Regions from separate parts of the Nonomuraea sp. NPDC049709 genome, predicted to be linked through region 4. Evidence: riboswitches for the same ligand, from Rfam matches in the RefSeq annotation. Region 4 holds a riboswitch; each other region holds the start of a gene.
What was found. A riboswitch is a leader RNA that binds a small molecule or an ion and turns the genes downstream of it on or off. The one in region 4 is predicted to bind thiamine pyrophosphate.

Region 1 (7,043 bases), on a different contig from region 4:
CAAGCAAATCGCCGACCCTCCCGGAGGAGGATCGGCGACCGATGATGTTTCCCTTGTTCTGCGTGCCCCCTGTAGGATTCGAACCTACGCACCCGGCTCCGGAGGCCGGTGCTCTATCCCCTGAGCTAAGGGGGCGACGAGTGATAAGGCTATCAGCATCTCGACACCACTCGGCACCAGATTAAAGCTCCTTGAACGCATCCAGCGAAAACCGCCCGTGACCAGCCCGCTACAGGTAACTTTGCGCCCGTGGGTGAGGTTCTTGGGAAGGTACTGGTCGTGGATGACGACGAGGTCATCCGGCAGCTCATCGCGGTGAACCTGAACCTGGAGGGGTTCGAGGTCGTGACCGCCACGGATGGGCAGGACTGCCTCGATCGGGTGCTTGACGTCATGCCCGACGTCATCACCCTTGATGTGATGATGCCGTTCCTGGACGGGTGGACGACCGCGCAGAGGTTGCGGACGGAGGAGGCCACCAGTCACATCAAGGTGGTGCTCATCACGGCCAGGGCTCAGGACGACGACAAGATGCGGGGGCGGGGCATCGGGGTGGATGCCTATCTGACCAAGCCGTTCGATCCTGCTGAGTTGATTCAGGTTGTTCGGGATCTGGCGGAGGGTTCCCGGCCCTGAGCTGGTGGGGTTTCCGTCCTGTCTCCGTGGGTGCCAGTGCTTGAGCTGGTGGGTGCGTGGATGGGGTGGGTTGAGGAGGCTCGGCGGGCTTACGGGCTAACCGTGCGTGTTCGAGGGTGATGGCAGTCTGACCTGGGGCGTGCGTGTGTGGGCGGGTTGTTCCGTACGCTGGCCGCATCACCTCTCTCGAAAGGCTGGAAAACGTGCGCAGCTCGATCTTCGGCAACCTCGACCCCCAGCAACTGCCCCCCGGCTTCGCCCTGGAGAACGGGAAGATGCTCCGCGTCCAGTTGCCCCACGAGGTGCTGGCCAAGCAGGGGTCCATGGTCGCCTTCCAGGGGCAGATGGACTTCGACTACGAGGGCGCCGGCAGCCTCGGGAAGATGTTCAAGAAGGCCATGACGGGCGAGGGCGGCTCGCTCATGCGCGTACGCGGCCAGGGGCTGCTCTATCTCGCTGACAACGCCGACGACATCCACCTGTTCTACCTGGAGAACGAGGGCATCACGGTCAACGGGCGCAACCTGCTGGCCTTCCAGCCGCAGCTCTCCTGGGACATCCAGCGCGTCCAGGGCGCGGGGGTCGCGGCCGGCGGGCTGTTCAACACCACGGTCACCGGGACGGGGTGGGTGGCGGTGACCACGCATGGCACGCCGGTGCTGCTCGACGCGGCTCGCATGCCGACGTTCGCCGATGGTCAGTCGGCGGTCTGCTGGAGCGCCGGGCTGGAGATCGGCGTCAACCGGACGATGAAGGTGGGGGCGTTGATCGGGCGGGGGAGCGGGGAGGCCATGCAGCTGGCGTTCAGGGGGCAGGGGTTCGTGCTGGTGCAGGCCAGCGAGGGGGCTCCCGTGGTGACGGCCGCCAAGTGACCGCTGCCCCGGCCGCCAAGTGACCGCCGCCCCGGCCGCCGGGTAGACAGGTAATTAGCTAATTGCCATAATGCCTTTGTGCTGGACGTCGACCTGGTCAAGGCGCTGGCCAATGACAAGAGGCTGCTGATCCTGGAGTGGTTGCGCGACCCCGAGCGGCACTTCCCGCCTCAGCGCGACGGCGATCTCGTACGCGACGGGGTCTGTTCGCTGTTCATCGCCGACAAGCTCGGCGTGAGCCAGCCCACCTGCGGCGAGCATCTCAAGGTGCTGGCCAAGGCGGGGTTGATCCGCGGCCGCAAGATCAAGCAGTGGGTGTTCTACCAGCGCGACGAGGGCCGGATCGCCGCCGCTAAGGAGTTGTTGAGCAGTGACTGGTGAGCCGAACGCCGCCTACGAGCGCCTGATCGCCGACATGGACGCCGCCGGGGCGCGCTACCGGGTGATCGACCACGCGCCCGAGGGACGTACGGAGCTGGTCAGCGCGTTGCGGGGGCACCACGTCGCGCAGGCCGCCAAGTGCCTGATCGTGATGGTCAAGGTCGGCAAGAAGCAGACCCGGCACGTGCTCGCCGTCGTGCCCGGCGATGCCCGGCTCGACCTGCAGGCGGTCAAGGCGCTGCTCGACGGCACGTACGTGGCCTTCGCCGGCAAGGAGAAGGCCGAGGAGCTGGCCGGGAGCGTGAGCGGGACCGTGCTGCCGTTCAGCTACGACCCCCGGCTCGAGCTGGTCGCCGATCCCTCGCTGCTGAACCGGCCCGAGCTGTACTTCAACGCCGCCCGGCTCGACCGCTCCGTGGCGCTGGCGACTGACGACTACGTGCGGCTGGCGGCGCCCCGGATGGCGGCCATCACGCTGAGCAACTAGGCGTGGGGGCCGTGTTGGTGCCGTTCCAGGAGGCCAGGAAGCCGAACGCGGTGGAGGCCCCGGGCGCCAGCAGGCCGTTCCAGCCCGCGTTGCGTACCGTCACCGAGGAGCCGCTCGCGCTCAGCGCGCCGCCCCAGAGCTGGCTGACCTGCTGACCGTCGGCGAACGTCCACGCCACCGTCCACGCGTTCATCGGCGTGGTGCCGGTGTTCCTGACGGTGACCTCGCCCTGGAAGCCGCCCTGCCACTGACCGGTGTTCTTGTACGTGGCCGTGCAGCCGCCGGGCGGCGGCGGGGTCGTGGTGGTGACGGTGGGCGTGGCGGTGCCGGACAGGGCCTCGACCAGGGGCGGGTACCACTTGTCGGACATCTTCTGGTCGCCCGCGGCGTTCGGGTGCACCCCGTCGTAGGTGTCGGTGGCCGTGCTGAAGCCCGTCCACTGGTCCACCACCGTGATCGGCGACTGCGCGGTGCTGGTGGCCGCGGCCCAGGCGGGGATGGCGTTGTTGAAGTTCACGGCCCGCTGGGCGCAGTCCGCGCAGGAGGACGGGTTCATCGGGATGATCTTGGCGACGAGGATCTTCATGCCGGGGTTGCTCGCCCGCATCTGGTTGACGAGCGTGGTGAACGAGCCGAGGATCGTCGCCGGCGCGATGTTGCTCCACACGTCGTTGGTGCCCAGGTGTATCAGCACGACGTCGGGTCGGGTGGCGGAGAGCCAGCCGGGCAGCAGGTTCTGGTTGGCGATGTTGGTGGCGAGGTAGCCGCCGTGGCCCTCGTTGTCGCCGTCGTGCGCGACCCCGCAGCCCTGGGGCGGGAGGGTGCCGACGAAGTCGACGTTCGTGTGGCCGGCGCTCTGGAGGCGGTTCCAGAGCAGGGCCCGCCAGCAGCCGGGGGATCCGGTGATCGAGTCGCCCAGGGGCATGATCCTGGTGGCGGCGGCGCCGGCCGATGCGGTGGTGGCGAATAACACCGCGGCGGCCAGGGCCAGCATCGCGGCCAGCGCGGCGCCGGTCTTGGGCATCGTCTGCTCTCCCGTCGTAGCCTGCGCAGATCGTAGGAGCGCGGGCTCGCGGCGGAAAGGGAGACGATCATCGCGAGGGCGTGACCTGGGGCGATACATGTAACTTTCAGGCGCGGACCACGGCCAGGGGGCAGGGGGCGTGGTGGAGCAGGGCCTGGCTGATCGAGCCGATGAGCATGCCCGCGAGCTGGCCGTGCCCGCGCGAGCCGACCACGAGCAGGTCGGCGCCGGAAGCGGCCTCCTTGAGCACCTCCATGGGGTGCCCGTGGACGACCTCCGCCACCACGTCCACCCCGGGATGCCGCTCCCGGTGCGCGGTCAGCGACTCCTTCAACCTCCGCAGCGTGTCCTGCTCGCTCTCCCGGTCGGCCGGCTCGAAGCCGCTCACGTGCGGCCAGGCCCACGCCTGTACGGCGTGCAGCCGGGCGCCGCGCAGCTCGGCCTCGTGGAAGGCGAACTCCAGTGCCCGCCCGGCGCCGGGCGAGCCGTCGGTCCCGGCCACGATCTCGCCGCGCGGGGTGTCGGGGCGCCCGTGGATCAGTACGACGTTCGTACGCGCGTGCGCGGACACCCCGTACGCGACCGACCCGACCAGCAACCCCCGGACGCCCCCGATCCCGCGGCTGCCGACGACCAGCAGCTCGGCCCCCTCGGATGCCTTGACCAGGGCGGAGCGGGGATCGCCGGGCAGCAGGACGCCCTCCACCCGCACCTGCGGCCACTCCCGGCGGGCCCGCTCCTCAGCCGAGGTGAGCACCGTGTTCGCGCCGTCGCGCATCCACCGGGCCACCTCCGCGTAGCGGACGGCACCCTGCTCGCACACCCACTTCGGCACGGCGTGCGCGATGGTCAGCGGCGCCTGGCGAAGCTCCGCCTCGGCCGCGGCCCAGCCGGCCGCCTCAAGGCCGGTGCGGGAGCCGTCCACCCCTACGATGATCACGACCCAGCCCCCTCAGGACAGCGCGTAGCATTCCACCTCGGCGCGGCGGAACGGCAGCCCCTGGGCCTCCGAGTCACGGACGCACGCGCGTTCGGACCTGCTGAGCCGGAGCGTGCCGCAGACGGTCACGCCGGAGTAGGAACGGCAGTCGAGGCCTCTGTCGGTTCTGCCGACGCGGTACATCTCTCTGACCGCGGCCCGGCATTTCGCCTTCCCGGTGTCGGCGTAGCGGCACTGGGCGATCAGGGTGTCGTACTGTTCCTGGCTTACTTCGTGCTGATCCATGCCGTCCCCGGCGGCGGCGGTGGCGCCGGACGCGGCCATCACGACGAGTAGTCCTGCGACAGCGGCGATTCTCTTCATGTTTCCCCTGATGGGGAGCCTACCGCCGAGGGCGCTCGTCAAACCTCGCCGCGCGGGTTTGGGCCGGGGGCACATCTGGGTACGATCTTCGCCGTCCAACGCGGGAGCCCGGTGGAGACCGGGCTGAGAGGACGGCTGACAGCCGCCGACCGCCAGAACCTGCTCCGGGTAATGCCGGCGAAGGGAGTTTGCGCGATGACTGACGCGCGCTTCACCAAGATCTACCGCGGCGACCTGCGCGTGCCGATGCGCGAGGTGCGACTGTCCGACGGCTCGGCGGTGACGCTGTACGACACCTCGGGCCCGTACACCGACCCGTCCTTCCGGCCCGACCTCCGGCAGGGGCTGCCGCGCCTGCGTGAGGGGTGGATCCGCGAGCGCGGGGCGGCGGGCGAGCCGGTCACGCAGGTCGCCTGTGCCCGGCGCGGGCTGGTGACCAGGGAGATGGAGTTCGTGGCCGTGCGCGAGGGCGTCACCCCCGAGTTCGTCCGGCAGGAGGTCGCGGCGGGCCGGGCCATCATCCCCGCGAACGTCAACCACCCCGAGTCCGAGCCGATGATCATCGGCCGCAACTTCCTGGTGAAGATCAACGCCAACATCGGCAACTCCGCCGTGACCTCCTCCATCGAGGAGGAGGTCGAGAAGATGACCTGGGCCACGCGCTGGGGCGCCGACACGATCATGGACCTGTCCACCGGCGACGACATCCACGAGACGCGCGAGTGGATCCTGCGCAACTCGCCCGTCCCGGTCGGCACCGTGCCCATCTACCAGGCGCTGGAGAAGGTCAAGGGCCGGCCGGAGGCGCTGTCGTGGGAGGTCTACCGCGACACGCTGGTCGAGCAGTGCGAGCAGGGCGTCGACTACGTGACCGTGCACGCGGGGGTGCGGCTGGAGTTCGTGCCGCTCACCGCCCGCCGCAAGACCGGGATCGTCTCGCGCGGGGGCTCGATCATGGCCGCCTGGTGCCTGGCGCACCACCGCGAGAGCTTCCTGTACGAGAACTTTGCCGAGATGTGCGAAATCCTGGCCCGCTACGACGTGTCGTTCTCGCTCGGCGACGGGCTCAGGCCCGGCTCGATCGCCGACGCCAACGACGAGGCCCAGTTCGCCGAGCTGCGCACGCTCGGGGAGCTGACCGCGATCGCGCGTGAGCACGACGTCCAGGTGATGATCGAAGGCCCCGGGCACGTGCCCATGCACAAGATCAAGGAGAACGTGGACCTGCAGCGCGAGCTCTGCGACGACGCGCCCTTCTACACCTTGGGCCCGCTGGTGACGGACATCGCCCCCGGTTACGACCACATCACCTCGGGCATCGGGGCGGCCATGATCGGCTGGTTCGGCACCGCCATGCTCTGCTACGTCACCCCCAAGGAGCACCTCGGCCTGCCGGACAAGGACGACGTCAAGACCGGCGTGATCACGTACAAGATCGCCGCCCACGCCGCCGACCTGGCCAAGGGACACCCGCAGGCGCAGGCGTGGGACGACGCGCTGTCGGACGCGCGGTTCGAGTTCCGCTGGGAGGACCAGTTCGACCTCTCGCTCGACCCCGACACGGCACGGTCCTTCCACGACGAGACGCTGCCCGCCGCGCCTGCCAAGACCGCGCACTTCTGCTCGATGTGCGGGCCCAAGTTCTGCTCGATGCGGATCAGCCACGACATCCGGGAGGCGGGCTTCGCGGAGAAGTCGGCCGAGTTCAGGCAGCGCGGCGGCACCGTCTACGTCGATCAGCCCGGCAAAGTCTCCCCGCCGACCGGGGCCAGCACCTCGCCGGTGTAGTACGACGACATGCGCCCGGAGGCGAAGAACACGTACGAAGGGGCGATCTCGTCCGGGTCGGCGGGCCGCCCCATCGGCACGTGCTCGCCGAACTTGCCCACCTTCTCCTCGGGCATCGTGGCCGGGATGAGCGGCGTCCACACCGGCCCCGGCGCCACGGCGTTGACCCGGATGCCGCGCTCGACCAGGTTCTGGGCCATGGAGTAGGTGAAGGCGTTGATGGCGCCCTTCGTGGCGGCGTAGTCGATGAGCGACTTGTTGCCGCGCAGGCCGTTGATCGAGGAGGTGTTGACGATCGCGGAGCCCTCCCGCAGGTGCGGGAGGGCCGCCTTGGTGACGCGGTAGTAGCTGTGGATGTTGACCGCGAACGTGCGCTCCCACTGCTCGTCGGTCAACTCCTCCAGGCCGCTCACCGGCGCCTGGTAGGCGACGTTGTTCACCAGCACGTCCAGGCCGCCCAGCTCCGCGACGGTCTGCTCGACGACCGACGCGCAGTGGGCGCCGTCGGCCAGGTCGCCGGGCAGCAGCACGCAGCGCCGGCCGGTCTCCTCG
Region 2 (7,043 bases), on a different contig from region 4:
CGACTGCCCGCTGCGCTTCCCCGGCCAGTACGAGGACGCCGAATCGGGCCTGCACTACAACTTCCTGCGCCACTACGACCCGGAGGCCGGCTGCTACGCGACCGCCGACCCCATCGGGCTGAGGGGCGGGTGGGACCCGCACGCGTACGTGGTCAACGCCACGACCTGGTCCGACCCGCTCGGCTCCACGCCCTCCCCGCTGGAGCCGCCGGAGTTCCGGGGATGACGCCGCGGCCGGGTGGAACGACCTCCCACCCGGCCGGGCGTCACGAGATCATTCAGCCGCCTCCGCCGACAGGGCGGCCGCCGCCTGCGGCGCCTGCCGGGGCGGGATGGCCCGCAAGTTGAAGGCGAACCGGGCCACCGAATCGGCGATCGCGTCCGCGTCCACGTCGAGCGCCGTGGCGTTGACGTTGGCGATCGTGTCGCACTCCTGGTGGTAGCAGACGTCGTACGCCACCCCGGCCGTGCCGCCGAACAGCGCCGCCTCCTCGGCGGTCTTGATGCCTTCCGCGCCGGTGAAGATGCCACCGGCCGGGATGCCGACCGCGATGAACGGCCCGTAGTCGGAGCGCCCGTCGAAGTCGGTGCCGACGGTGGGCAGGTCACGCGAGTCGTAGTAGGCCGCGAGTTGCTGCTCGATCTGGGCCGATCCGGGCGGGCCGGCCGGCGAGCCGACGTTGTCCGAGTCGTCCCCGTCGTACAGCTTGTAGGCGTAGTTCGGCGAGGCGACCATGTCGAAGTTCAGGTACACCCTGATCCGGTCGCGCTGCGCCTCCGACAGGGATTCCACGTACTGGTCCGAGCCGAGCAGGCCGATCTCCTCGGCGGCCCAGAAGGCGAAGCGAACCTTGTTCTTGACCGGGTAGAGCGCCATCTCCTCGGCGACCTCCAGGATCGCCGCCGTGCCGGAGCCGTTGTCGTTGATGCCGGGCCCGGCGGGCACGCTGTCGAGGTGGGCGCCCACCATGACGACGTTGCGCGGGTCACCGAAGCGGGACTCGGCGATCACGTTGTCGTTGGTGCCGAGCACGAGGTTGGAGTCGACCTTGAGCCGGACGGTCGCCCCGGCGGTGGCGGCCAGCTCGTTGCCCACGGCGAAGCTGGCGAACACCATCGGCACGCCGGCCCGCCACTCGCCGATGTCCAGCGGGAACGCGTCGGTCCGCCCCGGCTGGCCCTCGTTGAACACGATGATCCCGGAGGCCCCGGCGAAGCCCGCGTTGCGGATCTTCTGGGCGAACGCGCAGGTGCCGCGCTGGATGAGAGCGATCCGGCCGGCCACGAAGCCGGCGAAGTCCGACGCCTCGCAGCCGCTGGTCGAGCTGGGCGCCGGGGTCGGCGGCAGGGTCACGTCCACGGCCTGGACCTGCGCGGTCACGTCGCCCGCCGGGGAGGGCTGGAAGGTGAAGAAGTCCTGGTTGGGCACGAACGACTTCGAGGTCGGCGCGGTGAGGTCGAGCACCGGCGGGGAGTTCTCGGACCAGCTCTCGACGAAGTTGATCGGCTGGAGCGTGACCTTGTACCCGGCCTTGCGCAGCTTGCCCGCCACGTAGTCGACCGAGGCGTCGTAGCCGGGTGTGCCGGCGGCGCGGTTGCCGCCGTTAGCGGTGCCGATGGCCTGCAGGGCGTCGAGGTGCTTCTTGGCGTTGGCCCCCTTGACCTGCTTGACAAGGAGCTTGGCGAACACGTCGTCGAGCCCGCCCGCGTTGACCGGCGCGGCCATCGTCAGCGGTAAGGAGAGTGCGGCGATCAGAACGATGAGCATTCTTCGCATAGGGGTTCCCCCAGGAACAGACCGGAGATCGCGGCGATTTCCCCCGAGCCGCCGCCACCGGAACGTAACCCGGCCAGGAACCCCTGAGAAGACCCACTAATGCGGCAAATTCCGGACATTTACTCCGCGCGGCGGGCGCGGGCACGCCGCTTGCCCTCGTGCATCGCCTGTACGCGGGCGACCGGGATCGTGTGCCCCTCGGCGATGAGGTCGTCCGGCAGCCGCTGCGGCGCGGGCATGTGGTCGGCCCACGGATCACCCTCGGCCAGCAGCCCGGGCGCGGTGCGCATGGTGAAGTCGGCCGGCGCCACGCGGTCGAGGTCGGCCCAGGCCACGGGGAAGGAGACGGGCACGCCCGGCCGGATGCGGGGGCTGTAGGCGGCCGCCACCGTGGCGCCGCCCGCGCGCGTGGAGTCGAGGAAGACCTTGCCCGCGCGGTCCTCGCGGATGAACGCCGTGGTGGCCAGCGCCGGGTCCACCCGCTCGGCGCGGGCGGCCAGGGCCCGGGTGGCCGCCGCCAGGTCGTCCGGCGCCGTGCCCTCGGCCACGGGCACGAACACGTGCACGCCCTTCGCCCCGCTGGTCTTCACCGCCCCGCTCAGCCCGGCGTCGTCGAGGGCCTGGCGGACGAGGAAGGCGCCGCGCACGGCCAGCGAGAAGGAGTCGTCGTGCTCCGGCGGGTCGAGGTCGAGGATCATGTGGGTGGGGTGGTCGCCGACGAACAGCGCCGGGTGGTATTCCACCGCCCGCTGGTTCGCGAACCACAGCAGCGTCCTCCGGTCGTCGCACAGCGCGTACGTCACCTGCCTGCGCGACGCGTCCGCCCACACGGACACCGAGCGCACCCAGTCGGGGGCGTATTTGGGCAGGTTCTTCTGCACGAACGGCTCCTGGCCCGGGCGCACGCGGATGACCGAGAGCGCGCGGTCGCGCAGGACAGGCAGGATGCGGCCGCGGACCGCGTCGAGGTAGTCGACCAGGTCGCGCTTGGTGGCGCCGGCACCGTCGAACAACGGCTGGTCGAGGTTGGTCAGGGCGACCCCGTCGCGCGTCTCATCAGCGGCCACCCGCCCTACGATGCCGACACTCGAACGTGTGGTCAACATTCGCGGGCCACAATGATCCCCATGACGCGTTACCTCTACCTCACCCGGCACGGCGAGGCCACCCCGGACGAGAGCGGCCTCACCGACGCCGGCCGCCGCCAGGCCGCGCTGCTCGGCGAGCGGCTCCGTGGCGTCCCGCTGGCCGCCGTCCACCACGGGCCGCTCCCCCGGGCCGCCGAGACCGCCCGCCTGATCGGCGAGCACCTCCCCGGCGTCCCGCTGCGCGTGTCGGAGGCCGCCGGCGACTACGTGCCGTACCTGCCGGCCAGGGAGGAGCTGCCCCCCGAGTACGCCGACCACTTCCTCGGCTTCCTCGCCCGGTTCCCCGGGGCGGAGCCGAAGCTGGCCCGCGAGGCCCTCGACCTGTTCACCGGCCCAGTGGGCCAAACGGTGAACGGGACCCGCCACGAGCTCGTGGTCACGCACAACTTCCTGATCGGCTGGCTGGTCCGCGCCGCCCAGGACGCCCCGGAGTGGCGCTGGCTCGGGCTCAACCACGCCAACGCCGCCCTGACCGCCATCCGCTACGCCCCCGGCCGGCCGCCCTCGCTGCTCTTCTTCAACGACATGGGTCACCTTCCCGTGGAGCTGCGCTGGACCGGCTTCCCCCCGGAGCTGCGCGGCTGAGCGCCTGTTACAGTGGGCGACTGACGCGGGGTGCCCGGAGACCCGGGCTGAGATCACACCCGTCGAACCTGATCTAGTTCGCACTAGCGAAGGGACGTCATCTCGGTGAGCGACGCACCCAGAGTCCTGTCCATCGCGGGCACCGACCCCAGCGGCGGCGCCGGCATCCAGGGCGATCTGAAGACCTTCTCCGCGCTCGGCGCCTACGGCATGACGGTCGTCACGGCGCTGGTCGCGCAGACCACCACGGGCGCCCCCGCCACGACGACTGGCCGGGCGCGGTGCGGGCGGCGAAGACCTACCTGACGGAGGCGCGCTGCGCGCGGCCGACACGCTCGGCGTCGGGCACGGCCACGGCCCCGTCCACCACTTCCACGCCATCTGGTGAGCACGCCCCCAAGACTGCCGCCCCCGGATTGCCGTTCCCAAGGAGACGCGATGTTCTGCGATGACATCTGGCAGCGCACGGCCGAGCTGATGCGCGCCATCCACGAGCACCCCTTCCTCGTCGCGCTCGGCGACGGCACCCTCGACCCCGACCGGTTCGGCTTCTACATCGTGCAGGACGCCCGCTACCTGGAGGCGTTCTCCAAGGCGCTGGCCACGGCGTCCGTGCGGGCGACCGACCCTGCCGACGCGGCGTTCTGGGCGCAGAGCGCGCACACCGCGCTGGCCGCCGAGCGCATGCTGCACGCCGGCTACGCCGAGGAGCTCGGCGCCGACGCCAAGGGCCTGGCGACGTCGCCGACGTGCCTGGCGTACGCGTCGTTCCTGCAGGCCACGGCGCTCACCGCGCCCTACCCGGTGATCGCGGCGGCGGTGCTGCCGTGCTTCTGGATCTACCAGGACGTCGGTACGGCGCTGCTGAAGTACGCCACCCCGGAGCACCCGTACGTCAAGTGGATCTCCACCTACGCGGACCCGGCCTTCGCGGCCTCCGTCGAGCTGGCCAAGGGCATCGCCGACCGGCTCGCCGCCGCCGCCGACCCGGCCACCCGCGAGGCCATGGGGGAGGCCTACGGCCGGGCGGCGGCGTACGAGTGGATGTTCTGGGACAGCGCCTGGCGGCGCGAGACCTGGCCGACGGAGCGGTGGCTCGCGCCCTGACGGTCACGGCGCCTTGGCCATCATCTCCTTCTCCTCGCGGGTGGCGATGAGCCCGGCCGGGGCGAGGATCTTGGACTCCTCGAACGGCGCCTCCGTGTCCGGCAGCGGCTCCCGCGTCCTGATCGCCTTGATCCACACGCGCGCCGCGTCGAGGATCACCACGATGATCAGGATCGCGAACAGCGCCGCCAGGACGCCGTCGACGGTGGAGTTGATCACGATCTGCTGCATCGCGCCGGTCGTCTTGGCGGGCGCGAGGAGCTGTCCCTGGTCGAGCGCCGTCTGATAGCGGTCACGCTGGGCGAAGAAGCCGAGCGTGGGGTCGGTCGAGAACACCTTCTGGTAGCTGGCGGTCAGCGTGACCGCCACGTCCCAGGCCAGCGGCACCCCCGTCACCCAGGCCCACTTGAGCCGGCCGCTCTTGATCAGCAGGGTCGTGGCCACGGTGAGCGCGACGGCCGCCAGGAGCTGGTTGGCGATGCCGAACAGCGGGAAGAGCTGGTTGATGCCGCCGAGCGGGTCGTTGACGCCCTGGTAGAGGAAATATCCCCAGGCCGCCACGACCACGGCGCTGGAGGCGACCAGCCCCGGCCACCAGCTCACCCGCGCGATCGGCTTCCACAGGTTGCCCAGCGTGTCCTGGAGCATGAACCGCCCCACCCGCGTCCCGGCGTCGACGGTGGTGAGGATGAACAGCGCCTCGAACATGATCGCGAAGTGGTACCAGAACGCCTGCAGCCCCGCTCCCCCGAGGAACCCGGAGAAGATCTGCGAGATGCCCACCGCCAGCGTGGGCGCGCCGCCCGTCCGGGCGATCAGCGTCTCCTCCTGCACGGCCGCCGCGGCCGCCTGCAACTCCTCGGGCGTGATGACGAAGCCCATGTTGGTGACCGCCTCGGCGGCGGTCTGCACGGTGGCCCCGACGACACCCGCCGGGGAGTTCATCGCGAAGTAGAGCCCGGGGGTCAGCACGCAGGCCGCCGTGATGGCCATGATGGCCACGAACGACTCCATGAGCATGGAGCCGTAGCCGATCATCCGGACCTGGGTCTCCTTCTGGATCATCTTCGGCGTGGTGCCCGACGAGATCAGCGAGTGGAACCCCGACAGCGCCCCGCAGGCGATGATGATGAACACGAACGGGAACAGCGACCCGGCGAACACCGGCCCCTTGCCGTTGAACGCGAAGTCGGTGAACGCGGTGGTCTGCAGCGGAGGCGCGGTGACGGCGATGCCGATGGCGATCAGCACGATGGTGCCGATCTTCATGAAGGTCGAGAGGTAGTCGCGCGGCGCGAGCAACATCCAGACGGGCAGCACGGCGGCGACGAACCCGTACGCGATCAGCCACAGCGCCAGCGCCGACGGGCTCAGCGTGAAGAACGGCGCCCAGCTCGAGTCCTGCACCCACCCGCCGGCCACGATCGCCAGGATCAGCAGCGCGACCCCGATCACCGTGGTCTCGACGACCTGGCCCGGCCGGATCACCCGCAGGTAGAACCCCATGAACAGGGCGATCGGGATGGTCATGGCGATGGAGAAGACACCCCACGGCGACTGCGCCAGGGCGTTGACCACGACCAGCGCCAGCACGGCCAGCAGGATGATCATGATGGCGAAGACCGCGATGAGCGCCGCCGCCCCGCCGATCGGCCCGATCTCGTCGCGGGCCATCTGCCCGAGGCTGCGGCCGTTGCGGCGCATGGAGAAGAACAGGATCACCATGTCCTGCACGGCCCCCGCGAAGATCACTCCCGCGATGATCCAGATGGTGCCGGGCAGGTAGCCCATCTGTGCCGCCAGCACCGGCCCGACCAGCGGGCCGGCCCCGGCGATGGCGGCGAAGTGGTGACCGAACAGGATCCGCCGGTCGGTCGGCTGGTAGTCGATGCCGTTGTCGAGCCGCTCGGCCGGGGTGGCCCTGCGGTCGTCGGCGCGCAGCACCTTGCGCACGATGAAGCGGGCATAGAACCGGTAGGCGATGGCGTACGAGCCGAGCGCGGCGCACAGGAGCCACACCGCGTTGACGTTCTCGCCCCTGGACAGGGCGAGCACCGCCCACCCCACGGCGCCGACGATGGCCACCGCCGTCCAGATGATGATGGAACGCAGCTTCACCGGTTACCTCCCATATATCGGGCCATATATAGGGCGCCCCAGGCAGCAGCGCAGTCCGGCGTCCGGTGGCAGATCGGTGGTGAAGCGCCGCCAGCGCCACAGCGGGCGGCAGTCGATCGTGACGGGAAGCTCGGCGAGATGCACCCAGGCGGTCGGATGGGCGTACACCAGATCGGTCGCTCCGAGGCGGCGGGCGCGACGGGGCAGGCGGGACCGGCGCAGCGGCCTTACCGAGAACTCCCCCGCGTCCGCGCAGCACAGGCCGGTCACATGCCAGTCGAAGAAGATCACTTCTTCGTCGCGCAGTG
Region 3 (7,043 bases), on a different contig from region 4:
TGGCGGCCACCTGCGTGGCGGGCTACCCGTCACCGGCCGAGCTGCTGGCGGCGCCGTGGACGGAGATCGTACCGAGGTCAGAGCTCAAGGGGGACGCCGAGCACCACTTCGAGATCGCCGACGAGTCCCGGTACACGCACGTACGGCTCAGCATCCACCCCGACGGCGGCGTGGCCCGCCTGCGGGTGCACGGCGAGGTGCGCCCCGACCTGTCCCTCTACGAGGGCCTCGGCCTCGACCTGGCCGCCCTCGCCAACGGCGGCCTGGTCACCGCCTGCTCCGACGAGTTCTACTCCGCGCCCAACAACGTCATCGCGCCGGGGCTGGCCCGGCACCAGGCGGAGGGCTGGGAGACGGCCCGGCGGCGGGGCGAGGGCAACGACTGGCTCGTCATCCGGCTGGCCGGGCGCGGGATCGTCCGGCTGGCCGAGATCGACACCACGAACCTGCTGTTCAACGCGCCCGGCGCGGTGTCGCTGACGGGGCTGGACGGGGAGCGCGAGGTGGAGCTCCTGCCCAGGACCCGCCTGCAGCCCGACACGCCGCACCGCTTCCGCCTCGGCCACGCGGAGCCGGTCACGCACGTGCGGGTGGACATCTACCCGGACGGCGGCCTGGCCCGCGTCCGCCTGCACGGCCACCTCGCCTGAGAGCCTCGAGCGCCCCCGGAGCCCCGGGGCGCTCGCCGGCTCACTGCCAGAGGTAGACCGTGGTGCCGGGCGGCCGCTCGCTGTTCGGGAGCGGCCGCTGGTACTGCACCACGCCCCGGTTGCCCAGCCGCTGCACCCGGACCTTGAACCCCAGCGCCTCCAGCTCCGCCTTGGCGTCGTTGATGTTCTTCCCGATCACCCCGGGCACCAGGCTGAACTGCTGGTCGTCGCGGCCCTCGTTGTCGCCGCGGAACCACTGCCAGAAGTCCGTCTGGCAGCGCGCCACCGTGATCATGACCGGCGCGCCCTTGTCCACCTCGGACTTGGCCTTGGGGGACTGGGCGATGACCGTGCACGGCTCGGCGTCGTCATCGACCTCGTTGACCTGCACCTGGAAGCCCTGCTGCCCGAGGTAGCCGGCGGCCTCGTCCTTCGGCATGCCGCCGACGTCGGGCATGACGAGCCCGGCGCTGACGTAGATGTCGATCGAGGCGTTCTTCTTGACCTTCTCGCCCACCTGCGGCGAGGTGCGGATCACCTTGTCGCGCTCGACCTCCTGGTTGGCCAGGCGCTTGACGGAGCCGACCGTCAGGCCCGCCTTGGCGATCGCGGCGCGGGCCTCGTTGCCGGTCATGGCCGACACGTCGGGCACCACGATGCGCTCGGGGCCCAGCGAGGGCACCAGCGTGATCGTGGAGCCCTTCTCCAGCTGGGAGTCGGCCGCCGGGTCGGACCGCAGGATCAGGCCCTCGGCCAGCTTCTCGTCATATTGGCCGTCGGCCTCGCGCATCTTCAGGCCGAGCGCGGTGAGGTTCTTCTGGGCCACCGCCAGGTTCTTGCCGACCAGGTTGGGCACGGTGACGTATTCGGGCTGCGCGAAATACCAGCCCGTCAGCCCGACCGCCACCACCATCACGGCGGCGAGCACCACCAGGAACCAGTTGGGCCGGAACCCGCGCCGCTGCGGAACCTCGGCCCGCGGCTGGACCAGCGTGTGGGCGGGGGCGGCCAGCGGCACCGACCGGGCGGCCGACGCGTTCCCGGCCATCGGCGGCTGGGAGTGCGCGTAGACCGGCCCGGTGCCCGGCGGAGTGGTCGTGCGCGGCAGCATCCGGTGCGCCTCGACCGCAGCCACGAGCATCGCGGTCGCGTCCGCGGGCCGGTCGTGCGGCTCGCGGGCGGTCGCGTGCGCCACCAGCGTGTCGATCAGCGGCGGCACCTCGGGCACCACCGACGACGGCGCCGGCACGGTGTCGTGGACGTGGCGGTAGGCCACCGACATCGGCGTCTCGCCGTCGTACGGCTGCTGTCCCGTCACCAGCTCGAACAGCATGATGCCCGCGGCGTATACGTCGCTGCGCACGTCGGCGGCGCCGGTGGTGACCTGCTCCGGCGCCATGTAGCCGATCGTGCCGATCATCACGCCGGTACGGGTCTGGTTGGTCGCCTCGATCGCCCTGGCCAGGCCGAAGTCGACGACCTTGACCCGGCCGTCGTCGGTCATCAGGACGTTTTCCGGCTTGACGTCGCGGTGCACCAACCCGGCCTGGTGGGCTGCGCCGAGGGCGGCGAGCACCGGGATCATGATCTCGAGCGCCTCACGGGCCGGCAGCCTGCCCCGCTCGCGCAGGATGTCGCGCAGGGTCCGGCCCGGGACGTATTCCATCGACAGGTAGACGACGTCGTTGTCGGTGCCCTGGTCGAAGACGTGCACCACGTTGGGATGGGAGAGGCTGGCAACCGACTTGGCCTCGCCGATGAACCGCCTGACGAAGGCCGGGTCCTCGGCGAGCGAGCGGTGCATGACCTTCAGCGCCACCGTCCGGTCGAGCCGGATGTCCAGCGCGAGGTAGACGGTCGCCATACCGCCCCGGGCGATCCGGCTCTCGATGCGGTAGCGCCCATCGAGGAGCCGCCCGACCAGGGGGTCCGCAGTCGTCGTATCCACCCCGCTGAGTTTACGGGCGTTTTGCCACTGGCAGGGCCCGGGCGCCCGAAACCGATGCGGAGACGTTCCCGTTGGAACGTCCCAGCTTCCGGCGAAGCGGACACGACCCCTCCCAGGTCACGACGGCCACCGGGGTCACGGGCTCCTCCGGGGTCACGGCGTCATCGGGGAGGACGCCTCGGCGTAGCGGCGGCGCGGGATGCGGCCCGCCTGCCGCGCCAGCCGCCCGGCGACCACGGCGCCCTTCATGGCCGCCGCCATGAGGTCGGGCCGCTGCGCCCTGGTGACGGCCGTGGCCAGCAGCACGGCGTCGCAGCCCAGCTCCATCGCCTGCGCGGCGTCGCTCGCCGTGCCGATGCCCGCGTCGAGGATCACCGGCACGCCGGCGGCCTCCACGATGAGCTCGATGTTGTGCGGGTTGCGGATGCCCAGCCCCGAGCCGATCGGCGCCCCCAGGGGCATCACGGCGGCGCAGCCGGCCTGCTCCAGCCGCCGGGCCAGCGCCGGGTCGTCCCCGATGTACGGCAGCACCACGAACCCGTCCGCCACCAGCCGCTCGGCCGCGTCGAACGTCTCGATCGGGTCGGGCAGCAGCGTCCGCTCGTCGGCGATGACCTCCAGCTTGACCCAGTTCGTGCCCAGGGCCTCCCGGGCCATCCGGGCCGTCAGCACGGCCTCGCCCGCGGTGAAGCAGCCGGCCGTGTTGGGAAGCACCTTGATGTCGCGCCTGTGCAGCACGTCCAGCACGGAGCCCCGCGAGCCAGGGTCGAGCCGCCGCATCGCCACCGTGGTCAGCTCGGTCCCCGACGCCGCCAGCGCCTGGTCGAGCACCTCAAGCGAGGGCGCGCCGCCGGTCCCCATGATGAGCCGGGAGGAGAACTTCTCCCCGGCGATGATCAGATCATCCACCTTGCACCGCCGTCAGAACCTCCACGCGGTCACGGTCGCGCAGCGCCGTCGAGTCCCAGGCGCCGCGCGTGACCACCTCGTCGTTCACGGCCACGGCCACTCCGGTGGTGACCGCGGTCAATATGCGTACGGCCTGCGCCACGGTGATGCCGTCGGCCACCTCGTGCGCGGCCCCGTTGATGCTAACAATCATGAAATTTCCCGAAATCTCCCCGGCGTGCACAGGGCCGCCAGCTCGCTCTCCTCGCCCAGCAGAATGGCCGTCGTGAGCGGGGCGAGCAGCACGCCGCCCCGGTGGTGCCCGGTCGCGAACGCCAGCCCCGGTGTCCCGCTCGGCCCGATGACCGGCAGGTTGTCCGGTGTCCCCGGCCGCAGCCCCGCCACCACGTCGGCGACCTCCAGCTCGGTGACGCCCGGCACCAGCTCCCTGGCGTCCCGCAGCAGCTCGTAGAGCCCGCCGGCGGTCACCCGGGTGTCGAACCCCAGCTCCTCCTGCGTGGCCCCGACCACCAGCTCGCCGTCGCCCCGGGGGACCAGGTAGACGTACGAGCCGTGCACGGTTCCGCGTACGCACCGGCCGAGCAGCGGCTGCGGCGAGCGCAACCGCATGATCTGCCCCTTGACCGGCCGCACCGGCACCTCGGCCAGCTCGGCGCTCCAGGCCCCGGCCGCCACGACGACCCGCTCGGCCCGCAGCTCGGCGGGGTCGCCGTCCAGGCGCACGCCCGTGACCGCTCCTCCTTCGCGGCCGCCCTCGCGCAGCAGCCCGGTCGCGCGGGCCCTGACCAGCGGCACGCCCCTCCGTTCCAGCGCGGCCAGCAGCGCCGCCGTCACGCGGCGCGGGTCGACCCAGGCGTCACCGGCCGCCAGCAGCCCGCCGCGCACGGAGGGAGCCAGCATCGGCTCCAGCCGGCGGCACTCCCGCCCGGTCAGCCGCTCGACCGGCAGGCCCAGCTTGTCCATGAACGCCGCCAGCTCGTCCAGCGCCGCCAGGTCGTCGGCCCCGAACGCCACGTCCAGCGTCCCGTCCGACCGGAGATCCAGCCCTCGCCCCGCGCCGGGCCGGTTCAGCCCCTGCCCCTCGCCAGGCCGGTTCGGCCCCTGCTCCGCGCCCGGTCCGGTGGCTTCGTCCAGGCCGGCGTCGGCGGAGAGCTCGGCGGCGAAGGCGGGCCAGCGGCGCAGCGAGGCCATACCCAGCCGCAGCAGCGGCGCCTCGGTGTAGGTCACCTCGCTGACCGGGGCCAGCATCCCCGCCGCCGCGTGTGAGGCCCCCGTGCCCGGAGCCGGGTCGACCACGGTGACCTGCCGCCCCGCACGGGCCATCCGCCAGGCGACGGAAAGCCCGACGACCCCGCCACCCACGATCACGTCCACATGCGCTCCCTTCGCCGGCATGATCCGGATCAGGTGTCTTGCGGTCGAAGGCCCGGTGAAGCCTTCCTCTCAGCCCGGTTACGGCCGGACTCCCGCGCGTCTTACATCCACAGCCTACGGCCTCGGTGCGACGTCCATGCACCGCCCCCGTTATGGTCATGAACGTGAAGCATGTCGTGGTGGTGGGAGCGGGCCTGGCCGGAGTGCGTACGGTCGAGGCACTGCGCGGGCGCGGGTTCGACGGCCGGATCACCCTGATAGGCCAGGAGCGCCATCGCCCCTACGACCGCCCGCCCCTGTCCAAGGCCGTCCTGGCCGGCGACGCCGACTCCAGCTACGTCGAGACCGACCTCGAGTCCATGGGCGTCGACTTCTGGCCCGGCGTCAGCGCCAAGTCGCTGCGCGCGGGCGTCGTGGAGACCACAGAGGGCGAGCTCGGCTACGACAGCCTGGTCATCGCCACCGGCGCCGAGCCGATCAGGCTGCCCGGCGACGGCCCCCAGCACGTGCTGCGCACCATCGACGACGCCCACGAGCTCAGGGCCATGCTCGTCCCCGGCGCCCGCCTCGCCATCGTCGGCGCCGGCTGGATCGGCGCGGAGGTGGCCACGGCGGCCCGCCGCGCCGGCTGCGAGGTGACGGTGATCGAGTCCGCCGAGACCCCGCTCGCGACCGCCGTCGGCACCGAGATCGGGGCCCGCACCGAGCGCTGGTACGACGGCATCGACCTGCGGCTCGGCACCATGGTCGACTCCGTGGACGAGGGCGGCGTGCGGCTGGTGGGCGGCGAGTTCGTCGAGGCCCACGCGGTCGTCACCGGCATCGGCGTGCGCCCGGCGGTCGAATGGCTGGCCGGCGCCGACATCGACCTCCACAACGGCGTCGTCACCGACGAGCACCTGCGCGCCTCGCTGCCGAACACGGTCGCCGTGGGCGACTGCGCCGCCTGGTGGTCGCGCCGCTGGCAGGTCAGGCTCAGGGTCGAACACTGGGACACCGCGCTCAACGCCCCCGAGGTCGCCGCCGCGACACTGCTGGGGGAGGAAGCCGTGTACGATCCGGTGCCATACTTCTGGTCCGAGCAGTTCGGGCACATGGTGCAATACTCCGGCCACCACCCCGCGGGGGAACGGCTGGTCTATCGAGGAGAGCCCGAGGGCAAGTGGTCGGCCGTCTGGCTCACCGCCGGCGACACCCTCGCCGCGGTGCTCGCCGTGGACCGGCCGCGCGACCTCGTACAGGGGCGGCGGATCATCGAGGCGGGCCACCGCCTCGACGCGGAACGCCTGGTAGATCCACAAGTCCCCCTACGGGATTGTGTTGTTTGAGCAAGGACGGCATGTGGTAGTTGTGGTTTCGTGACGCTTTCTGTTGCACAGATCGACCGGGAGACCGAGCAGCTCGTCGACGAGTGGCTCACGCTCCCCGAAGTGGCCTCGCGCCTTGACCTTTCGATCGGGCGGGCCAAGCAGCTCCTCAAGGACCACAAGCTCCTCGGCGTGCGCCGCGGGAGCGGCGGGCCACAGGTGCCCGCGGTGTTCCTCGATGGGAAGGACGTGATGAAGGGCCTGCCCGGCACGCTGACCGTGTTGCAGGACGCCGGCTACGACGATGTCGAGTCGCTGCGCTGGCTCTTCACCCCAGACGAGTCGCTGCCCGGATCGCCCATAGAGGCGATCAAGGCCGGCCGTCATACCGAGGTCAAGCGGCGTGCCCAAGCCCTCGCTTTCTGAGGCCCGCCTCTATCTCTGCACAGACGGCCGCCGCGACCGCGGCGACCTGGCAGAGTTCCTCGATTCGGTGCTGGCCGGGGGCGTGGACATCATCCAGCTGCGGGAGAAGGGCCTGGAGGCTCGCGAAGAACTCGCGCTCCTCGAGATCTTCCGCGACGCCTGCGACCGGCACGGCAAGCTACTGGCCGTCAACGACCGGGCGGACATCGCCTACGCCGCCCGGCCCGACGTGCTCCACCTGGGGCAGGACGACCTTCCTGTGACGGTCGCGCGAGAGATACTCGGCGACGACATCGTCATCGGACGGTCCACCCACTCCGCCGCCGAGGCTTCCGCCGCGGCCGTGGAGGAGGGCGTCGACTACTTCTGCTGCGGCCCCGTCTGGCCCACGCCCACCAAGCCGGGCCGCCCGGCCCCCGGCCCGCCGCT
Region 4 (7,043 bases):
GGCGCAGTTGCCGTTCATGTGGCTGATGTACCGGGTGGCCACGCATCCGACCGCGCTCGCCGGGCACGACCTTTTCGGGGCTCCGCTAGGGCAGCAGGTGGCGGGGTTGGTAGCCAATTACGGTCTGGTCAGCATGCCGGTTTTGGTCTTTGTATTGGTCATTCTGCTGATCGTGGCGGTGGCGTGGTTCTCCGCCCGGCAGATCAAGGTTCAGGAAGAGCAGCCGGAGCTGATGAAGAAGATCATGCGGCTGCTGCCGTACGGCTCCGTGCTGGCCGCTCTGGTGCTCCCCCTGGCGGCCGGCCTCTATCTGCTCGTCTCCACGGCCTGGACCGTCAGCGAGCGGGCCGTGCTCGCTAGCCGGCCTCTCTGAGTGCCGCCACCTGCCCGTTCATCGACTGACTGGGGGCGGGCAGGATGGCCCATACGGTGGTCGTGTCCCCGTCGTGCCTGACCCCCCAGCTCTCGGCCACGTATTCCACGATGCCGAGCCCCCGGCCCCCGAGCGAGGACAGGGTCGGGCGGCCCGCCCGCGGCTCGGTGGCCGCACCCCCATCGCTCACCGCCACTTCGATGTGATCGTCACTACGTAGCCAGGCAACCCTCACCATGCCCGACGGCAGCGGATGCGCGTGCCGCAGCGCGTTGCTCAGCAACTCGCTCACCACCAGCACGGCATCGTCGATCGCGGCGGAAAAGACCCCACTGTCCTGCAGGTCAGTGCTCAGACGCTGGCGGGCGACGGCAACGCTGGACGGCGCGTACGGCAGCAGCACCACGCTTGACACACCCACCTCCCCGTTACCTGTGCCCCCCGCGGGAACACTCCCCGGTACGACCGAAATGCCCCGTTACTCAATCCCAGAAACCGCATCTCGATCACAGCTTGTACACATTGGACGATAGATCAGCTCAACCGTGACCACCTCGTTACCGCATCGGTGTGTCGGATCCGATAGTGGAAACGCATCTCAGCACGAGCCGCATTCTGGTGCCTCCTCCAGGCCTCGGATGAGCGCTGACATCTCCGCCCTGCGCCCTGGCGAGACTGCGGACAATGTAGAGACCGAGCCCCACTCCACCAAACCGTCTTCGGTCGCCGCTGTCCACCTGGACGAAGCGCTCGAAGATCCGCTCCCTGTCGGCCGGGGCGATGCCGACCCCCTCGTCGTCGACCACCACGACGACGTTGTCGTCCTCCGGCCACGCCTCGACGCTGATCAGGCCGCCCTTCGGCGAGTACTTGAACGCGTTCTCCAGCAGCTGCCCCAGGACGATGTCCGTGGCCAGCGCGTCGCCCAGCACGTACGGCAGCCCGTCCGGCATGACCACCTCGACCCGGTGCCGGTCCGACAGAGCGGGCAGCCCCAGCGTGGCCGCGTCGATCCGCTCGGCCAGGTCGAACTCCTCGATCCGCACCTTGAGCTCGTCCGCCCCGGCCCTGGCGCCCAGCAGCAGGTGGTCCATGAGCTCGCCCAGGGACCTGGCCCGCTCGGCGATCGTGTGCACGGCGGAGCGGCGCTCGGGGTCGCCCATCTTGTCCCAGCGCGAGTCCAGCGTGCTGGCGAACCCCCGCACGATCGTGATCGGCGTACGCAGCTCGTGGCTGGTCGTGGCCAGGAACAGGTCCTTGGCCTCCTCCAGCTCCTTGGCCGCGGTCACGTCGCGGAAGTCGACGACCACCTCGCCGGTCTCCTCGATCTGCGCGCTCACCACGTCCAGCCACCGCCCGTTGTCCATCTGTGAGGTGACCTTCTCGCCCGGCTTGGGCAGCGGGAACGGCGGCGGCCCGCCGATCACGGACGCGGCGGGCAACGCGGTCAGCTCGGCGGCGGCCGGGTTCCACCGCACCACGTGGCCGGCCTGGTCGAGCACGGCGATGCCGTCGGCGCTGGCGTCGAACACGGCCCGCTCGTGCGCCCGCTGCCGCACCGCCTCCTGGTAGGCCACCGCGTTGCCGACGGCGATCCCCGCGTGCCCGGCCAGCAGCTCCAGCAGCTCCAGCTCCAGGTGTCCCGGCCTGCGCCGGGCGAACAGCGAGTAGAGCGCGCCGTACGGGCGCCCGCCGACGGCCGCCAGGCCGAGCGCGATCGTGTGCAGGCCGTTGAGCCGCGCCCACACCAGGTCGTCGAGCCCGTCGGACTCCAGCATCACGGTCTTGCCGGTGCGTAAGAGTTTGTCCACGAGGCTCGTACGCAGGTCGCTGGTGGTGCCCCTGATCGTGTCCGGCAACTGGTACGTGCTGACCACCCGCAACCTGTCACCCTCGATCAGCACGAACCCGCCCGCGTCCGCCCCCGTGAGCTCGGTGAGGTTGGCGGAGATCCGGTCGAGCACGGCCGACAGCTCCAGCTCGGAGTTGATGTCGCCGACCACGTCGGTCAGCCGGCGCACGAGCCTGGCCCGGCGCGCCATCCGGTTCCTGGCCACCTCGTCGGCCCGGGCGGGGTGGTAGACGCACACGTAGCCGCCCACGGCGTTGCCCAGTCGCAGGGCGCTGATGTCCACCCGCAGGTCGAGCACCGTGCCGTCGCTGCGCACGCGCTTGGTGCGCAGCGACACGGGCTCCCCCGTGCGTACGCGTTCCAGCACGGCGTTGTGCTCGGCGGTCAGCTCGTCCGGCACGATCGGCGCCCTGCGCCCGAGCAGCTCCTCCGCCGGCCACCCGAACACGCGCTCGGCCGCGGCGTTCCACACCAGCACGCTCTGGTCCCGATCGAGCGCCACGACGGCGTTGGGCGAGCTGGCGAGCGCCGCGCGAGCGATCTCATCGTCACTACCGGCCCATTCGTCCCCCACACCTCCATAGTGCACGTGGCGCGGTGGGTGCGTCGGGCGATCCGTCCGATACGCTGCGGTCACGGTAATTCCTGGCGGGTGGGAGGGTGAGGGGTATGTCGAGCAACGATCTCGATGCCCTGCTGCGGGTGACCTCCAGCACCTATCGGGGTGACACACCACCGGACATCGCCTTCGGCACCTACGACGGGGCCGTGGGCAGGCTGGTGCTGGCGGTGACCGGCAAGGGCATCGCCGCCTGCAGCTTCGAGCCGGAAAACGACGTCTTCGAGCTGGTCAGCAGGCATGTGGGCCGGTTCATCGGGCCCGACGCGAGACGCCTCGACCCCGTACGCAGAGAGCTCGACGCCTACTTCTCGGGGCGGCTGCGCGCGTTCGCCACGCCGGTGGACCTGACGCTGGCCACGACCTTCGCGCGCACGGTGCTGCAGAAGACCATGGCGGTCCCCTACGGCACCACCACCACGCTGGAGCAGATCGGCGAGAGCATCGGCCGGCCGCGGGCGCTGCGGGCGATCGGCAACGCGCTGGCCTCCAACCCCATCTGCGTGATCGTGCCCTGCCACCGGGTGGTGCGCGAGGACGGCGCGCTCGGCGACTACGCGGGGGGCGCGGCCGCCAAGCAGCACCTGCTCAACGTCGAGCGGCGGACCGCCGGGCCAGCAGCCCGATGAGCAGCGTCACCAGCGCGGCCACCAAGGCACCGCCCAGGGCGCCGTTCATCCACGGCTGCCGGACGAAACCGATGACCTCGCGCACGCCCGCCCACCACGAGTCCCACTGGGGGATCGTCGGCGTCGAGGTCGTCAGCCAGTAGGCGGCGAAGCCCAGCGCCCACGGCACCAACATCGACCAGCGCGAGGGCGCGTCCTCCGCGGTGTTCCAGCCCGCGCCGCGGCGCAGCAGGAAGTAGTCCACGGCGAGCACCGCGAACATCGGCACGAACACCGCCCCGATCACGCCGAGGAACACCCCGTACGAGGTGACGTCCACCAGCAGGGCGATCACCACGGTGAGCACGCCGATGCCGACGGAGAAGACGCGCCGGTCCATCCGCGGCATCAGGTTCTGCAGCGAGACCGTGGTGGAGTAGACGTTGGCGAAGGACTGGTCGGTCTCGCGCAGGACCAGGATGCCGAAGAACAGCGCGCCCAGCGGCACCGCCACGAACGGCCCGAACACCGACGTCTGGTCGGCCTGCACCCCGGCGGCGCCCGCGAGGGCCACCGCGTACACGCCCAGCCCCAGACACGCCACCTGGGCCAGGGTGTATCCGCCGACCACGCCGGTGAAGGCGGCCCTGCTGGAGCGCGAGTGGCGGGCGAAGTCGGCGGCCATCGGCACCCAGGACACCGAGAGCGCGATCACGTAGTCGACCGCGGCGGGGAAGGCCGTCCAGCTCCCACCCTCGGGAGAGGGGGCGTCGCGCAGGAAGAACACCGTGAACCAGATCATCGCGATGATCACGCCGACGGTGACGTACCGGCGCAGCAGCCGGATCGACCCGAGCGGCCAGATCGTCAGCGCGGTGGTCAGCACCCCCGCCACGACCACCCACACCTGGTACGGCACCGAGCCGAAGATCGCGGTGGCACCCTTCGCGATCACCCAGAGCTCGAAGGCCCCCCAGCCGATCATCTGCACGATGTTCAGCACCGTGGGCACGTAGGAGATCCTGGCCCCGAACAGCCCGCGCAGCAGCACCATCGACGGCTGCCCGGTCTGCGTGCCGGGGATGGCGGACAGTCCCACCATGGCGGTGCCGATCAGGCTGCCCACCACCGTGGCCACCAGCACCGCGGCCAGGCTGAGCGGGGCGTTGCCGAGCGGGTTGAGCAGCAGCAGTGCTCCGGAGAAGCCGAGGAGGCTGACCCCGAGGTTCGCCCAGAGAGCGCCCTGGTCGAGCACACCGAGGGTCTTCGGCGGGCGGCCTTCGAGGGTCAGCGGAACTTCTTCGACGCCATGCGTCATCGCACACTCCCTACGCCGGCATTACCCGGACAGGTTCATGCGGTCGGCAGCAGCAGTAGCTACCCTCTCAGCCTGGTTGCCCCAAGCTCCCGCGGGGGGTTGGTACACGAAGCCGGGATCATCCCAGCTCGCGCCCCCATGATGCACCATTCGTCCTAGATCGGCCACCACCGGGTAGCTGCCATCGCGCCCTCGGGAGAGTCCGTGCAGGTCCGCAGGAGTACAGCTACGTGCGTGGCGGTAGCTGTACTCGGTGGCCGTACGAACCGACCGCCCGCACGACGGATGAACAGCCGGAGAGGCCTCTCGCACCGCGTCGGCGGGCTGCCCACGCACGCATTCTTCAATGCCTTACGCACTCACGTTCGACTTCGCGCGTGCGAATCCTCCTGGATCCGACCGCCTGACGCTGTACATCACTGGAAACTCGACGGCGACAGCGGCCGGAGATCGTGCAATCTGACGATCAGCTGGGTTGCCGGCGCATCTGGCCGCTGATCGTCGTCACCCCCCAACTCCTTCAGCATCACTGCGAAGACTGGCGCCCCCGGCAAAGGGGTTCCGCCCGAAGTCATCTCTCGATGCCGGGTGACCAGGCGTATTCCGGTCGTATTCCACGCTGCTGCCGGCGAGTGCGACGATCACTCCGGTGCACCTCGGGCCGCCGGGATCGCTCATGTCACAAGCCTCGTCAGAGGCCGTATTCCACCCCCTGGCACCAGGCGCTCCGGCGGGCTGATCTCCGTCCGAGAGAAGGAAGAACGATGAACCCGCTCAAAACGGTCACCGTCGGCGTCGCTGTCGCGGTGGCGAGCGTCATTCTCGCGCAACCGGCCTTGGCGGCGAGTTTCCAACGGGATGTCGGCGACGGGATCGTCCGCTACGCCGACCCTGCCAACGAACTGTGCGTCCGGGCCGATGACACCACAGGGACGGCCTGGGTGAAGGTGACCCTGACCCGCCCGGGCGTGATCGGAAAGCCCATCGTCATCAGAGACGACAACATCCGCCACCCCGGCGCCACCTGCGCGGTGCTCCCCGCCTTCGACAACGTCACCTACCGGGCCGTCCACGAGAGCTACTGGAGCGGGCGCGACACCGTCCTGCGCGGGACGTTCACCTTCCAGACCTGACGCTCACGCAGGGCCCCCGCACCATCGATCGCCGCTCTTCGTCGCGATCCGCCACGAGGCGATACCTCGCACATCTCCCCCCGCCGGCCACGCGGAAGGGCTGAAGCGCACGCCCCACGGCCAACCGAACCAACCGAAACATCTCTTGCTGGAGGACTGTTGAAGACACGCATGCTGGGCGCCGCGCTGGGCATCGCAGTATTGAGCGGACTGCTGGTGCCAAGCCCGGCGCAGGCGGAAGACGAAGTGGCCTCCGCCTACGTGGCCCCCTATCGCGACAACGGTGGCGGGTCCGTCCGGGCGACCATCGGCTTCGCCAACCGGAAGAAGATCGTCGTTCGGAACTTCACGGTGCGCGACATCTGTCCCGGCGACAACGCTCCGGTGAAGGCCCAGGTTGTCTGGGTTCACATGGACGGAACCAGGGGGCACAGCGCCTGGAGGTCGGACAGCAACGGCTGCGGCACCCACGGCACCAACTTCGGAACCATCACCCGCACCAGCACCAAGCGCATAAAGTATGCCTACCTATCGCTGCGTGTCTACGCCCGAGAAGGCGGGATCCGGGGTGTCCAAATCAGCTACAAGGTAGACAACGGGTGGAACTGAGCCGCTGACTCTTAGGCTTTCAGCTGGTCGGCGTACCAGGACCTGATGACGTTGCCGATGATGGCCAGGCGTTCGTCGAAGGGGATGAAGGCGGACCTCATCGCGTTGATGGCGAACCAGCGGAAGTCGGGCAGGCCGTAGCCGAAGGCGTCGGCGAGCAGGGCGAGTTCGCGGGTCATCGAGGTGCCGCTCATCAGGCGATTGTCGGTGTTGACGGTGGCCCGCAAGCGAAGCTGGATGAGCAGGCCGATCGGGTGGTCGGCGATCGACGGGGCGGCACCGGTCTGGAGATTGCTGCTCGGCACATCTCCAGCGAAATCCGGAGATCGCGGACGTACGCCGCCAACCTGCCGAGCTCGGCCTCGCCGTCGGAGGTGAAGGCGATGTCGTCGATGATCCGGACGCCGTGGCCGAGCCGGTCGGCGCCACACCACTGGATCGCCTGCCAGATCGACGGCAGGCCGCATCGCGGTCACCAACTGGCGGGCGGCGATGGACCGGCCGGGATCCGCACGACCAGCCGGCTCTGTA

Region 1: it holds a riboswitch for thiamine pyrophosphate, as region 4 does, so the genes downstream of both, thiC (phosphomethylpyrimidine synthase ThiC) here and AB0J69_RS00730 (cytosine permease) in region 4, are expected to answer to the same signal.
Region 2: it holds a riboswitch for thiamine pyrophosphate, as region 4 does, so the genes downstream of both, AB0J69_RS21975 (bifunctional hydroxymethylpyrimidine kinase/phosphomethylpyrimidine kinase) here and AB0J69_RS00730 (cytosine permease) in region 4, are expected to answer to the same signal.
Region 3: it holds a riboswitch for thiamine pyrophosphate, as region 4 does, so the genes downstream of both, AB0J69_RS56710 (FAD-dependent oxidoreductase) here and AB0J69_RS00730 (cytosine permease) in region 4, are expected to answer to the same signal.

What each region holds. Positions count from the first base shown of each region.
Region 1 is NZ_JBFANM010000022.1:154,416-161,458, reverse strand. Features, by position in the region: tRNA gene AB0J69_RS23620 (tRNA-Arg) at 64-135, opposite strand; gene AB0J69_RS23615 (response regulator) at 250-636, shown strand; gene AB0J69_RS23610 (AIM24 family protein) at 840-1,508, shown strand; gene AB0J69_RS23605 (winged helix-turn-helix domain-containing protein) at 1,587-1,889, shown strand; gene AB0J69_RS23600 (YbaK/prolyl-tRNA synthetase associated domain-containing protein) at 1,879-2,376, shown strand; gene AB0J69_RS23595 (cellulose binding domain-containing protein) at 2,360-3,400, opposite strand; gene AB0J69_RS23590 (universal stress protein) at 3,507-4,340, opposite strand; gene AB0J69_RS23585 (hypothetical protein) at 4,353-4,703, opposite strand; TPP riboswitch at 4,794-4,906, shown strand; gene thiC (phosphomethylpyrimidine synthase ThiC) at 4,899-6,491, shown strand; gene AB0J69_RS23575 (SDR family oxidoreductase) at 6,440-7,043, opposite strand, start outside.
Region 2 is NZ_JBFANM010000020.1:146,639-153,681, forward strand. Features, by position in the region: gene AB0J69_RS21955 (DUF6531 domain-containing protein) at 1-226, shown strand, start outside; gene AB0J69_RS21960 (M28 family metallopeptidase) at 275-1,777, opposite strand; gene AB0J69_RS21965 (ATP-dependent DNA ligase) at 1,897-2,844, opposite strand; gene AB0J69_RS21970 (histidine phosphatase family protein) at 2,905-3,510, shown strand; TPP riboswitch at 3,527-3,622, shown strand; partial or broken gene AB0J69_RS21975 (bifunctional hydroxymethylpyrimidine kinase/phosphomethylpyrimidine kinase) at 3,616-3,762, shown strand; gene AB0J69_RS21980 (TenA family protein) at 3,949-4,617, shown strand; gene AB0J69_RS21985 (carbon starvation CstA family protein) at 4,621-6,735, opposite strand; gene AB0J69_RS21990 (hypothetical protein) at 6,739-7,043, opposite strand, start outside.
Region 3 is NZ_JBFANM010000118.1:12,357-19,399, forward strand. Features, by position in the region: gene alc (allantoicase) at 1-650, shown strand, start outside; gene pknB (Stk1 family PASTA domain-containing Ser/Thr kinase) at 691-2,598, opposite strand; gene AB0J69_RS56700 (thiazole synthase) at 2,752-3,459, opposite strand; gene thiS (sulfur carrier protein ThiS) at 3,500-3,700, opposite strand; gene AB0J69_RS56710 (FAD-dependent oxidoreductase) at 3,697-4,881, opposite strand; TPP riboswitch at 4,871-4,987, opposite strand; gene AB0J69_RS56715 (FAD-dependent oxidoreductase) at 5,040-6,209, shown strand; gene AB0J69_RS56720 (Rv2175c family DNA-binding protein) at 6,240-6,614, shown strand; gene thiE (thiamine phosphate synthase) at 6,592-7,043, shown strand, end outside.
Region 4 is NZ_JBFANM010000001.1:137,084-144,126, forward strand. Features, by position in the region: gene yidC (membrane protein insertase YidC) at 1-373, shown strand, start outside; gene AB0J69_RS00715 (ATP-binding protein) at 357-779, opposite strand; gene AB0J69_RS00720 (ATP-binding protein) at 931-2,799, opposite strand; gene AB0J69_RS00725 (methylated-DNA--[protein]-cysteine S-methyltransferase) at 2,895-3,473, shown strand; gene AB0J69_RS00730 (cytosine permease) at 3,433-4,770, opposite strand; TPP riboswitch at 4,761-4,873, opposite strand; gene AB0J69_RS00735 (hypothetical protein) at 5,535-5,903, shown strand; gene AB0J69_RS00740 (hypothetical protein) at 6,063-6,512, shown strand; partial or broken gene AB0J69_RS00745 (adenosine deaminase) at 6,524-6,975, opposite strand.